DNA from 4 places in the Pantoea sp. SGAir0183 genome. Region 1 is predicted to be linked to each of the others. Evidence: predicted binding sites of a transcription regulator. Region 1 holds the regulator's gene; each other region holds the start of a gene.
The links. The regulator PurR, encoded in region 1, represses purine synthesis genes. The targets are predictions, from matches to a motif close to CANGCAAACGTTTGCNTG.

Region 1 (3,147 bases):
ACTGCACCGTGTGCCTTCTGCCATCAGCTATACCGTTCGCCAGCTGGAAACCTGGCTGGCTGTGCCGCTGTTTGAACGCCAGCACCGGGAGGTGATTCTCACGCCGGCGGGCGAGCATTTCGTGCGGGAAGGGCGCAGCGTTATCAAAAAAATGGATGCCACACGACGTCAGTGTCAACAGCTCGCCAACGGCTGGCGCGGTCAGATTGGTATTGCCGTCGACTGCATCGTCAAACCGCAGCGGACCCGGCAGTTTGTCAGGGATTTTTACCGTCATTTTCCCGACATGGAGTTGCACATCAGCTATGAGGTCTTTAACGGCGTCTGGGATGCGCTGGCAGACGGGCGAGTGGATGTGGCGATAGGTGCGACACAGGCGATTCCGGTGGGGGGGCGTTTCGCCTTTCGCGATATGGGCACCCTGAACTGGCGTTGCGTGGTGGCGCATCAGCATCCTCTGACGCAGGTTGCTACGCTGGATGATGAGGCGTTGCGCTACTGGCCTTCTCTGGTGCTGGAAGATACGTCACGCGCGTTACCGCGTCGTATGACCTGGGCGCTGGATAACCAACGCCGGCTGGTGGTCCCGGACTGGCAAACCGGTCTGGACTGCGTGCGCGCCGGCTTGTGTGTCGCGATGATACCCGGCCATTTAGCGCGGCCCTTACTGGACAGCGGCGAGATGGCAGAGCTGAACTTACCACAGGCGTTTCCGGAAAGTCCCTGCTGCGTCAGCTGGGCGGAAGATCGCGCATCACCGGCGCTGGGGTGGTTACTCCAGTACCTGGGCGATGCGCAAACGCTAAATCAGGAGTGGTTGAGCGAGGATTAACGGCGGTAATCGCGATAAGGACCATAGCCCACCGAGCGTCGCTCAATAAGCGTCGGGTGGACTTCAATCGTCTGCGACTCTTCCCGCTTACTGGTAATGCGATCTAACAACATCTCCAGCGCTTTCTCACCCAACTGGGCTTTAGGTTGATGCACCGTGGTCAGTGCCGGAGTGAAATAGCGCGCATTGCGCACATTGTCGTAACCAATGACGGAGATATCCTGCGGCACGCGCAGGCCCATTTCGTCGGCCGCGCAGATTGCGCCCATCGCCATGATGTCGCCCCCACAGAATACGGCGCTTGGGCGCTGCTTCTGTGACAGAATCTGCTGCATGGCCTGATAGCCAGATTCGGGTTCAAAGTCACCCTGCACAATCCATTCGGCACGTGGCTGAATACCCGCTTCTTCCAGCGCCTTAAGGAAACCGGCATGGCGACCGCCTCCCGTGTTACGCTCCATCTGGCCGGGAATGGCACCAATATCGCGATGACCACGCTCAATCAAATAACGTCCCGCCAGATAACCGCCCTGAAAAGCATTGTCCAGTACGGTATCGGTAAAGTCGGCACGGGATTCGCCCCAGTCCATCACCACCATCGGAATATTGCGGTTCGCTTCCAGCATTTGCAGCAGATCATCCGGATACTCTGAACACATCACCAGAAGCCCGTCAACGCGCTTTTGCGCCATCATCGACAGATAGGCGCGCTGTTTTTGCAGGTCATTATGTGCGTTGCCCAGAATCAGGGTATAGCCTTTATCGAAGCAGTGATTCTCAATGGCTTCGATAATTTCAGCAAAGTAGGGCGCTTCACTGGACGTGGCGAGCAGGCCCAGCGTTTTGGTGTGATTCACCTTCAGGCTACGCGCGACTGCGCTGGGAGAATAATGCAGTTCCCGAATCGCTTCCCACACCGCTTCGCAGGTATTTTCTGCGACAAAGCGCGTTTTATTGATGACGTGTGAGACGGTCGTGGTGGACACGCCCGCACGCTTCGCCACATCTTTAATTGTTGCCATGTAAATCGAACTCCCGGGCCTATCTAAATTATTGATAAGCATATTGTTAAACGTTTGCGTCAGCGGACGGTTATTTCTGCGAAAAACATCGCTTTTCTGTCCGGTATTGAGTCATCAGGGCAGGAAATAACGTCTGAAAAGGGCGCGGACGCAACCGATATTGCGCGCTGTTGCGCAACAAAGGGGGGATTCTAACAAGGCTGTGCGGATAAAACGAGATTTTTACCCACGCGTATGTGAAAATGCTATCACCTTACAAACGTCAGGGTTAAAGGAGAGGGGATGAGTACCGATTTAAAACTGTCATTAATGACGACGGCAGCCGCACTGTTGATGATCATCGCGTTTAGCTTCACCGCTATTCTGCACTAGCCGCATTCGTTTGCAGCGACGCTATACTGGCTGACTGCGCGTCCAGCCTTGCCGGTGATACGTCCTGTCTGTCAGACCGTATCACCGGCAAGTGCGGCATTTTCGCCCGGAACACCCCGCTGCACAATCGGGGCGATATGGGCAATAAAAAAGCCGGGAAGCTGCCTTTCCCGGCTTTTTTGTATGAAGGACGTTTAGCGAACGGTCTTTGGCGTCATAACGCGACGCGCACCAATATAATGGCGCTGCCAGTAATCTTCGCTCAACGCACTGATTTGAATATCTTTACCGGTACGCGGTGACTGAATGAATTTACCGTTGCCCAGGTAAACCCCGACATGATCTGCGGTTCCACGCCCGTTGATGCGGAAGAAAACCAGATCGCCTTTTTCAAGGGATTCGCGGTTGACCGGTGCTGCATCCCGCAGATGGTACATTTCGTTAGCGGTACGGGGGATCTTAAACTTCACGACGTCTTTGTAGGCGTACCATACGAGGCCACTGCAATCAAAACCCGTATGGGGCGATTTGCCTCCCCACTGATAACGCTTGCCAAGTTGCCCCATCAGTTTTGCCATCGCCGTTTCACGCGCTTTCTGGTAACGCTGGCGATGCGCTTTACTCATTTTAATGGTGCCGGTTTCGGTATTGTCTGCCGTTAACGCCTTCGCAGCACGTTGATGACCATACCGTTTTTTGCTGGCGGCATTGGCGGCGACTTTTTTGCTCAGCGTCTTGTGCGAGGCAGTCGTTTTAGCGAGTGTTTTGTGCGTGATGGTGTGAGAGGTCGTTTTGCTGGTTTTCGTGGTCTTACTGACTTTCTGAACAGCGGAGGCGCGACTTTTTTTAGATGAGGCTTTAACCGCGCGTCGTTTGCGCCGATCATCGTCGCGCGCACTTTTTTTCTCTACCTTATGCAAG
Region 2 (3,147 bases), 1.3 Mb from region 1:
GAATCGGGTTGTCGTCGCCTAACTGCCAGCAGCGGTCAATCACTTCCTGGCAACGCCGTTCCATTTCCGGGTTGTCACGCTGTACGGAGGCAAAGTCGAGATCAGCGTCAGACTGGCCCGACGCCATAGATGAGGCCGCCCCGCCGCCCAGACCGATATTCATTGCCGGGCCGCCCAGTACGATCAGCTTTGCCCCGACAGTAATCTCGCCTTTCTGGACGTGATCGGCACGGATGTTCCCGATGCCACCCGCCAGCATAATCGGCTTGTGGTAACCGCGCAGTTCAGTGCCGTTGTGGCTGTTGACCTGTTCTTCATAGGTACGGAAATAGCCATTCAATGCAGGACGGCCAAACTCGTTGTTAAACGCCGCGCCGCCCAGAGGGCCTTCAGTCATAATGTCCAGTGCGCTGACGATGCGCGCGGGCTTGCCAAAATCCTCTTCCCACGGCTGCTCAAAGCCCGGAATACGCAGGTTCGACACCGAGAAGCCGACCAGACCGGCTTTCGGCTTCGCGCCCCGTCCGGTCGCCCCTTCGTCACGAATTTCGCCGCCGGAGCCGGTTGCCGCGCCAGGCCACGGCGAAATCGCCGTAGGATGGTTATGCGTTTCGACCTTCATCAGAATATGCGCCGCTTCCTGGTGGTAGCCATATTCCCCGTTTTCGGCATCCGCAAAGAAACGTCCTACTTTAGAGCCTTCCATCACCGCCGCATTGTCTTTATAAGCCGACAGGACATAATCCGGCGTTTGCTCAAAGGTGTTCTTAATCATTTTAAACAGCGATTTCGGCTGTTTTTCGCCGTCAATAATCCAGTCGGCGTTAAAAATCTTGTGACGACAGTGCTCGGAGTTCGCCTGAGCAAACATATAGAGTTCGATGTCGTTAGGGTTACGGCCCAGCTTCGTAAAGGCTGCCAGCAGGTAGTCAATTTCGTCGTCTGCCAGGGCCAGGCCCAGCGATGTATTGGCATGAACCAGTGCCTGACGGCCTTCACCCAACACATCAACGCTTTTGACCGGCTGAGGTTCGTGGTGGGCAAAAAGTTGTTCGGCCTGATGGAGATCGCTGTACACCGTTTCCATCATGCGGTCATGCAGCAGCGCTGACAGCGTTTGCCACTGGGTTTCCGTCAACTGGGGTGCCTGAACATAAAACGCCAGACCGCGCTCCAGTCGACGGACCTGTGACAGATCGCAGTTATGCGCAATATCTGTCGCTTTTGAAGACCATGGCGAAATGGTGCCTGGACGTGGCGTGACCAGCAGCAAACGCCCTTGTGGCGCATGTTCAGCGAGAGAAGGACCGTACTTGAGCAGGCGCTGCAGACGGGATTTTTCATCCTCACTCAACGGCGCGCTGACATCGGCAAAATGGACGTACTCAGCGTAAATATCACTCACCGGCAGATGAGCGTCCTGAAAGCGGGCCAGCAGTTTGTTTACACGAAATGCCGACAGGGCGGGCGAACCACGCAGAATTTCCATCATAAGATCTCTCGTCTTTGAAACGCCGGGTGCGACGCTTCATTGGGCGCAACAGGGGGAAAACGGGGCGTATTATAGAGAAAGCCACTCCGCGACGAAACCGTTTGCGCAAAATTTATGGCCAACAAGATTTGGCTGATAATTGCGCAAAAATTGCTTTATAAGTTGCTCTGCCTCAGTTTGTTGCGCAAAATGCCCCTCGCTCTGGGAGTTAAAACAAAATCAATACTGCCTTAAAAGACAGAGGCCTTGGAGCCATCGAGAGATAACTATTTGAAACGCCTGAAATTAAATTATCTGTTTATCGGTCTGCTCACCGTGCTGTTAGCACTGGCACTGTGGCCGTCCATTCCCTGGCATGGGAGCGGGCAGGATACGATTTCACAGATTAAAGCACGGGGAGTGCTACGGGTCAGTACCGTAAACTCACCGTTGACTTACTACACCGTGAATAAAGCACCGGCCGGGATGGATTACGAGCTGGCGAAGCGTTTCGCCCGTTATCTGGGCGTCAGGCTGGAAATCACAGTGCGCGCGAATATCAGCGACCTGTTTGATGCGCTTGACGACGGCAAAGCCGATTTGCTGGCCGCAGGCCTTATCTATAATAATGAGCGACTGAACCGCTATCAGACGGGCCCCAGCTATTACAGCGTTTCCCAGCAGTTGGTTTATCGTGTGGATAAAACTCGCCCGAAAAACCTGGGCGATTTAAAGGGACGGCTCGTCGTTGCCTCCGGATCGGCTTATCTGTCTACACTCAAGAGCGCCAGAGCGGATCACTATCCCGACCTTGACTGGGCTATCTCGACCGATCAAAGCCCGAAAGCGCTACTTGAGGCCGTCGCCGAGGGCAAGCTGGATTATACGATTGGCGATTCCGTCACCATCGCACTGCTTCAGCGCATCCATCCACAACTGGCGGTCGCCTTTGACGTCACGGATGAAGAGCCGGTGACGTGGTATATGCCCCGCGAAAGCGACGACAGCCTGAACGCGGCCATGCTGGATTTCTTTAATGGCATGGGCGAAGAAGGCGCAATGGCGCGGCTGGAAGAGAAATACCTCGGGCACGTTGGCACCTTTGATTATGTGGATACGCGCACCTTCCTGCGTGCGATTGATACGGTTCTGCCTGATATCAAACCGTTATTTGAGAAATACGCCAGTAATATCGACTGGCGTTTGCTGGCCGCTATCTCCTATCAGGAATCACACTGGAATCCGCAGGCGACATCACCGACCGGCGTGCGCGGCATGATGATGCTGACGCGCAATACTGCCGACAGCGTGGAAGTGGGCGATCGAACCGATCCTGAGCAAAGTATTCGCGGCGGCAGCCAGTATCTGCAAAATATGATGGATAAAGTCCCGCAGTCCATTCCGGAAGACGAACGTATCTGGTTTGCGCTGGCCGCCTACAACATGGGTTATGCTCATATGCTGGATGCCCGTAAGCTCACGGCAAAACAGGGTGGCAACCCGGACAGTTGGGCTGATGTGAAACTGCGCCTGCCGATGCTGAGCCAGAAGCGTTATTACGCGCAAACGACCTACGGCTACGCGCGGGGCCAGGAAGCGTATAACTACGTGGAAAATATTCGTAAATATGAGATTAGCCTGGTGGGCTATTTGCAGGAGCAGGAAAAGCGCCTTGC
Region 3 (3,147 bases), 1.6 Mb from region 1:
CTGGCTGAGAGTCTGAGTCATGAGCTGTAAATCCTGAATCGGGCTGGGGAACAGAGAGTGCTGGTCAGATATCGGCGGCCTCATCTGGAGGCCGCGCAACGATTACTCGTCAATAGATGCTTTGTAGGCATCCGCGTCCAGCAGTGAGTCTAGTTCTGACTCATCGCTGGCTTTGATCTGGAATAACCAGCCGTCCTGATAAGGCTCGCTGTTAACCAGCTCTGGGGAATCATTCAGCGCGTCGTTCACGGCGATAATTTCGCCACTGACAGGAGAATAGATATCGGAAGCCGCTTTTACGGATTCGGCGACGGCGCACTCTTCGCCGGCAGCGAACGTCGCCCCTACTTCTGGCAGGTCCACAAAGACCATATCGCCCAGTAATTCCTGCGCGTGTTCGGTGATGCCGACGGTGTAAGATCCATCCGCATTTTTGCGCAGCCATTCATGACTGTCGCGGTATTTCAACTCAGCTGGCACATTGCTCATCGCCCTTTCTCCTGTAATTATGTTTTACTGCGCAACCGGCTTGCCGGCGCGAACGAAAACGGGTTTAGTCACTTTTACGGGCATTTCACGGTTGCGGATTTCAACAATAGCGTCTCCGCCAATGCCCGCAGGCACGCGGGCCAGCGCAATGCTGTAACCCAACGTTGGTGAGAAAGATCCGCTGGTAATAATGCCCTGCTGCATCTGCCCCTGACTATCCGTAAAACGCACGGGCAGGCCGTTACGCAGTACGCCTTTTTCTGTCAGGATCAGGCCAACCAGTTTTTCAGTGCCTTTTTCGCGCTGACTTTCCAGTGCTTCGCGCCCGATAAAATTGCGGTCCGCCGGTTCCCAGCACAGGGTCCAGCCCATGTTGGCGGCCAGCGGTGAAACGCTTTCATCCATTTCCTGACCGTAAAGATTCATGCCCGCTTCCAGACGCAATGTATCGCGTGCGCCCAGCCCGGCGGGTTTGACGCCCGCGGCGAGCAGGCGCTGCCAGAATGTAACGGCCTGCGCCGCAGGTAGCGCGATCTCGTAACCCGCTTCGCCGGTATAACCGGTGGTGGCGATAAACAGCTCCCCGGCCTGGATACCAAAGAACGGCTTCATACCTTGTACAGCCTGACGCTGTGCATCACTGAAGAGCGTTTGTGCTTTTTGCTGGGCCTGTGGGCCCTGCACGGCGATCATCGCCAGATCGTCACGCTCGCGGACTTCCACGCCATAACCCTGTGCATGCTCATTGATCCATGCCAGATCCTTTTCACGCGTCGCAGAGTTCACGACCAGGCGGAAAAACGTCTCATCCATGAAATACACGATCAGATCGTCAATCACGCCGCCCGACGCATTCAGCATGCCGGTGTAAAGCGCTTTGCCGGGTTGCGTCAGCCTCGCGACATCGTTTGCCAGCAGAAAACGCAAAAACTCACGCGTACGTGCACCGTGCAGATCGACGATGGTCATGTGCGAAACATCAAACATGCCTGCGTCGTTGCGAACAGCATGATGTTCATCCAGTTGGGAGCCATAGTGCAGCGGCATCATCCAGCCATGGAAATCCACCATACGCGCACCGTTTTCCTGATGCTGGTCAAACAGAGGTGTGTGCTGAGTCATAACTATCCTGTGCTGAAACAAGTAAGTTTGAAACCACGCCGCCGGGAGCCGACGCAAACGTTCTCTTTGCAATGACGTTACCACTGAACGGGTCGATTAACCATAAGCAAAGCGAGGTCGAACGCAGACGCACAGCCTAATCGCGCAAAAGAAAAAGCAGGACAAAAGACTGTAATTTTGTGATTAGACACACAACAAATACGACCTATTCATTTTTTTACAGCCATTTTATTCGTACCGACACGCAAGATGTTAAAAAAATAGCGAAGCAAAAATGGCGTCGAATAAAAATAAGTAATGCGAAACATCACGCAAAATTAGAATAAATCAAATGAGGCGCTGCAACGGTGCAGGACTGCATTTTTACGGTGCAGTCCTTTTTTAAAATAAAAAAGCCAGCAATTACGCTGGCTTTAAGAAAGGGATTCGCGTCAGCGAAGCCAGGCGGGAATGTCGTTCAGGCCCATCGCCTGCCGCAACATGACAGGTTTCACGCCCGGTAAATTATCGGCCAATTTTAGCCCGACATCGCGAAGCAGCTTTTTAGCCGGATTATTGCCCGCAAACAGCTCACGAAATCCCTGCATGCCCGCGAGCATCATGGCGGCACTGTGTTTACGGCTGCGTTCATAGCGGCGCAGATAGAGGTGCTGCCCGATATCTTTGCCCTGCTGATGCAGGCGGCGAACTTCACCAATCAACTCTGCGGCATCCATAAAACCGAGATTGACACCCTGCCCGGCCAGCGGATGAATGGTATGCGCAGCATCGCCCACCAGCGCCAGGCGATGTGCAGCAAAGCTGCGCGCATAGCGTGCCGTGAGGGGGAATGCCTTCCGTTCGCCTTCCAGTTCGCACAGGCCAAGGCGCATATCAAACGCCACCGACAACTGTTGATTAAAGAGCGCCTCAGGCATCGTTTCCAGCCGGGTGGCTTCCTGGGGCGACAGCGACCAGACGATGGAGCACAGATGCGGATCCTGCATCGGCAGAAACGCCAGAATGCCATCCCCATGGAATACCTGACGCGCGACGCCATCATGTGGCATGGAGGTACGGATGTTCGCCACCAGGGCATGGTGTTCATAATCCCAGAAAGTCAGCGGAATATCGGCTTTGTTGCGCAGCCAGGAATTGGCACCGTCTGCGGCAACCATCAGCCGTGCGCTCATCATGCCGCCATCCTGTAGCGTAATGAAGGCTTCGTTATCGCCAAATGCCACCTGCTGAAGATGTGACGACGGCAGCAACGTCACGTCACTGCACTGCCTGGCTCGCTGCCATAAGGCGCAGTGAATCACCGGGTTTTCGATAATGTGCCCGAGATGGGTTAAGCCCTGCTGCTCACCGTCAAATGAGATAGCACCGAAGCTGTCACGATCCCAGACTTCCATGGCCTGATAAGGGCTGGCTCTGAGCGACAGGATCGTCGACCAGACATCCAGTTTTTGTAAAAGACGTTCACTGGCCGCATTGATAGCCGATACGCGGACAGACGGAGAAGCGGTGGCATCAAATTGCGGCTCGGGCGCTTGT
Region 4 (3,147 bases), 1.7 Mb from region 1:
GCGGCGACTGGGCGGCTTTCCAGGCCAGGGCATGTTCACGTCCGCCGTTACCGATGATTAAAATTTTCATAAAACGCTCCACAGAATTAATGACGGAAGTGACGCATATCAGTAAAGATCATGGCAATACCGTGTTCATCGGCAGCTGCAATCACTTCGTCGTCGCGGATAGAGCCGCCTGGCTGAATGACACAGCTCACGCCCACGGCTGCAGCGGCATCAATACCATCACGGAATGGGAAGAACGCATCGGAAGCCATCGCAGAACCTTTAACTTCGAGACCTTCATCACCCGCTTTGATGCCCGCAATTTTGGCAGAATAGACGCGGCTCATCTGGCCCGCACCTATGCCAATAGTCATATTGTCGCGTGCATAGACAATGGCGTTGGACTTAACGAATTTAGCCACTTTCCAGCAGAACAGAGCATCACGCAGTTCCTGTTCAGAAGGCTGACGCTTGCTGACGACACGCAACTGGCTGGCATCGACCATCCCCAGATCGCGATCCTGAACCAGCAGACCACCATTCACCCGTTTGAAATCCAGCGCGGCGACACGGCCCTGCCATTCACCACATACCAGTACACGAACGTTTTGTTTCGCCGCCGTGATTTTCAGGGCCGCTTCGGTCGCCGAAGGGGCGATGATCACTTCAACAAACTGCCGGCTGATAATGGCCTGTGCGGTCGCCTCGTCCAGTTCACGGTTAAACGCAATAATACCGCCAAATGCAGAGGTAGGATCGGTCTGGTAAGCGCGCTCGTAAGCCGCCAGAATGGACTCGCCGACGGCCACGCCGCAAGGATTAGCATGCTTTACAATGACGCACGCGGGCTCAGCGAATTCTTTTACGCACTCCAGTGCTGCATCGGTATCCGCAATGTTGTTATAAGACAGTGCTTTGCCCTGCACCTGCTCGGCGGTAGCGACAGAGGCCTCCTGTACATTTTCTTCTATATAGAAGGCGGCATCCTGATGGCTGTTCTCGCCATAACGCATATCCTGCTTTTTAACGAAGTTAAGATTGAGGGTGCGTGGGAAGCGTCCTGCCGGCTGCTCAGTTTCACCATGGTAGGCGGGAACCATGCTACCGAAGTAGTTGGCAATCATGCTGTCGTACGCAGCGGTGTGTTCAAACGCTTTGATCGCCAGGTCAAAACGGGTTTCCAGCGTCAGTGAGTTTTGGTTGGCGTCCAGCTCGGCGATGATGGCCGGGTAGTCGCTGCTCTTTACCACAATCGCCACATCTTTGTGGTTCTTGGCCGCCGAGCGCACCATGGTTGGGCCACCAATATCAATGTTCTCTACGGCATCTTCCAGTGAGCAGTCTGGCTTCGCAACGGTTTGTGCAAAGGGATAAAGATTAACGACCACCATATCGATAGGGTTGATAGCGTGCTGCGCCATTACCGCATCATCTTGTCCGCGACGTCCCAGAATGCCGCCATGGACCTTCGGGTGCAGCGTTTTAACGCGTCCATCCATCATTTCCGGGAAACCGGTGTAGTCAGACACTTCGATGACGGGGAGCCCTGCCTCTGCCAGCAGACGTGCGGTGCCGCCTGTAGAGAGCAGCTCAACACCACGTTGGGAGAGTGCCTGAGCAAATTCGAGGATGCCGGCTTTATCAGAAACACTGAGCAGGGCGCGGCGTAAAGGACGAGGTTGTTGCATGGTGGTTTTATCCCTTGGCTTTGATTCGCGTAAATAAGAGCGTTACATCAAGTTTGCGAGCTTTCTTCCTCTTTATAGAGAAGTGAAAACGCGAAAACTTCAGGTAACACCCCGAAAAGGGGCATCCATAGCGTTGCGGGGGCATTGTAGCGAAAACGTTTGCGTGATGCTCGTCTAAATTTGTACGTAACAGGAATGTGGATAACTTTGTGTGTAACTGCGTATAAGGCGGGCTTTTGCTGTGGAATGCAGCGAACAGTCATTTTTATTGAATTTAGCCCTTGTCAGCCCGCGAGAACTCCCTATAATGCGCCTCCATCGACACGGCACAACGGCTTACGGAATGCGGTGTTGAGAGGGTCAGGCAACTGAGCCGCCGGAGAAAAACTTCTGAAAAAGAGGTTGACTCTGAAGGAGGAAAGCGTAATATACGCCACCTCGCAACAGACGGTTAACCCGCTGGTTGCACTGCTCTTTAACAATTTATCAGACAATCTGTGTGGGCACTCGCAGGATTGATATCCGCGTCTCCGGACGCAAAAAATATCAAGTCTTAAGAGTGAACACGTATTGAAATTCATTACGACGTTTTCCTTGAGCATCGCTGCACTGGTTGCAGCAAATCAAACTTTAAATTGAAGAGTTTGATCATGGCTCAGATTGAACGCTGGCGGCAGGCCTAACACATGCAAGTCGGACGGTAGCACAGAGGAGCTTGCTCCTCGGGTGACGAGTGGCGGACGGGTGAGTAATGTCTGGGAAACTGCCCGATGGAGGGGGATAACTACTGGAAACGGTAGCTAATACCGCATAACGTCGCAAGACCAAAGTGGGGGACCTCCGGGCCTCACACCATCGGATGTGCCCAGATGGGATTAGCTTGTAGGCGGGGTAACGGCCCACCTAGGCGACGATCCCTAGCTGGTCTGAGAGGATGACCAGCCACACTGGAACTGAGACACGGTCCAGACTCCTACGGGAGGCAGCAGTGGGGAATATTGCACAATGGGCGCAAGCCTGATGCAGCCATGCCGCGTGTATGAAGAAGGCCTTCGGGTTGTAAAGTACTTTCAGCGGGGAGGAAGGTGGTGAGGTTAATAACCTCATCAATTGACGTTACCCGCAGAAGAAGCACCGGCTAACTCCGTGCCAGCAGCCGCGGTAATACGGAGGGTGCAAGCGTTAATCGGAATTACTGGGCGTAAAGCGCACGCAGGCGGTCTGTTAAGTCAGATGTGAAATCCCCGGGCTTAACCTGGGAACTGCATTTGAAACTGGCAGGCTTGAGTCTCGTAGAGGGGGGTAGAATTCCAGGTGTAGCGGTGAAATGCGTAGAGATCTGGAGGAATACCGGTGGCGAAGGCGGCCCCCTGGACGAAGACTGACGCTCAGGTGCGAAAGCGTGGGGAGCAAACAGGATTAGATACCCTGGTAGTCCACGCCGTAAACGATGTCGACTTGGAGGTTGTTC

Region 2: purL (phosphoribosylformylglycinamidine synthase) is a predicted target of PurR. The motif match lies at 1,583-1,600, and genes of this name have one in related genera.
Region 3: gcvT (glycine cleavage system aminomethyltransferase GcvT) is a predicted target of PurR. The motif match lies at 1,662-1,679, and genes of this name have one in related genera.
Region 4: purH (bifunctional phosphoribosylaminoimidazolecarboxamide formyltransferase/IMP cyclohydrolase) is a predicted target of PurR. The motif match lies at 1,825-1,842, and genes of this name have one in related genera.

Annotation. Positions count from the first base shown of each region.
Region 1 is NZ_CP028053.1:2,455,830-2,458,976, reverse strand. It holds gene punR (DNA-binding transcriptional activator PunR) at 1-832, shown strand, start outside; gene purR (HTH-type transcriptional repressor PurR) at 829-1,854, opposite strand; gene C1N59_RS11420 (cytochrome bd-I oxidase subunit CydH) at 2,137-2,226, shown strand; gene C1N59_RS11415 (C40 family peptidase) at 2,421-3,147, opposite strand, start outside.
Region 2 is NZ_CP028053.1:1,125,911-1,129,057, reverse strand. It holds gene purL (phosphoribosylformylglycinamidine synthase) at 1-1,492, opposite strand, end outside; gene mltF (membrane-bound lytic murein transglycosylase MltF) at 1,763-3,147, shown strand, end outside.
Region 3 is NZ_CP028053.1:867,055-870,201, reverse strand. It holds gene gcvP (aminomethyl-transferring glycine dehydrogenase) at 1-21, opposite strand, end outside; gene gcvH (glycine cleavage system protein GcvH) at 103-489, opposite strand; gene gcvT (glycine cleavage system aminomethyltransferase GcvT) at 514-1,611, opposite strand; gene ubiI (FAD-dependent 2-octaprenylphenol hydroxylase) at 2,043-3,147, opposite strand, start outside.
Region 4 is NZ_CP028053.1:4,198,028-4,201,174, reverse strand. It holds gene purD (phosphoribosylamine--glycine ligase) at 1-70, opposite strand, end outside; gene purH (bifunctional phosphoribosylaminoimidazolecarboxamide formyltransferase/IMP cyclohydrolase) at 87-1,676, opposite strand; rRNA gene C1N59_RS19535 (16S ribosomal RNA) at 2,309-3,147, shown strand, end outside.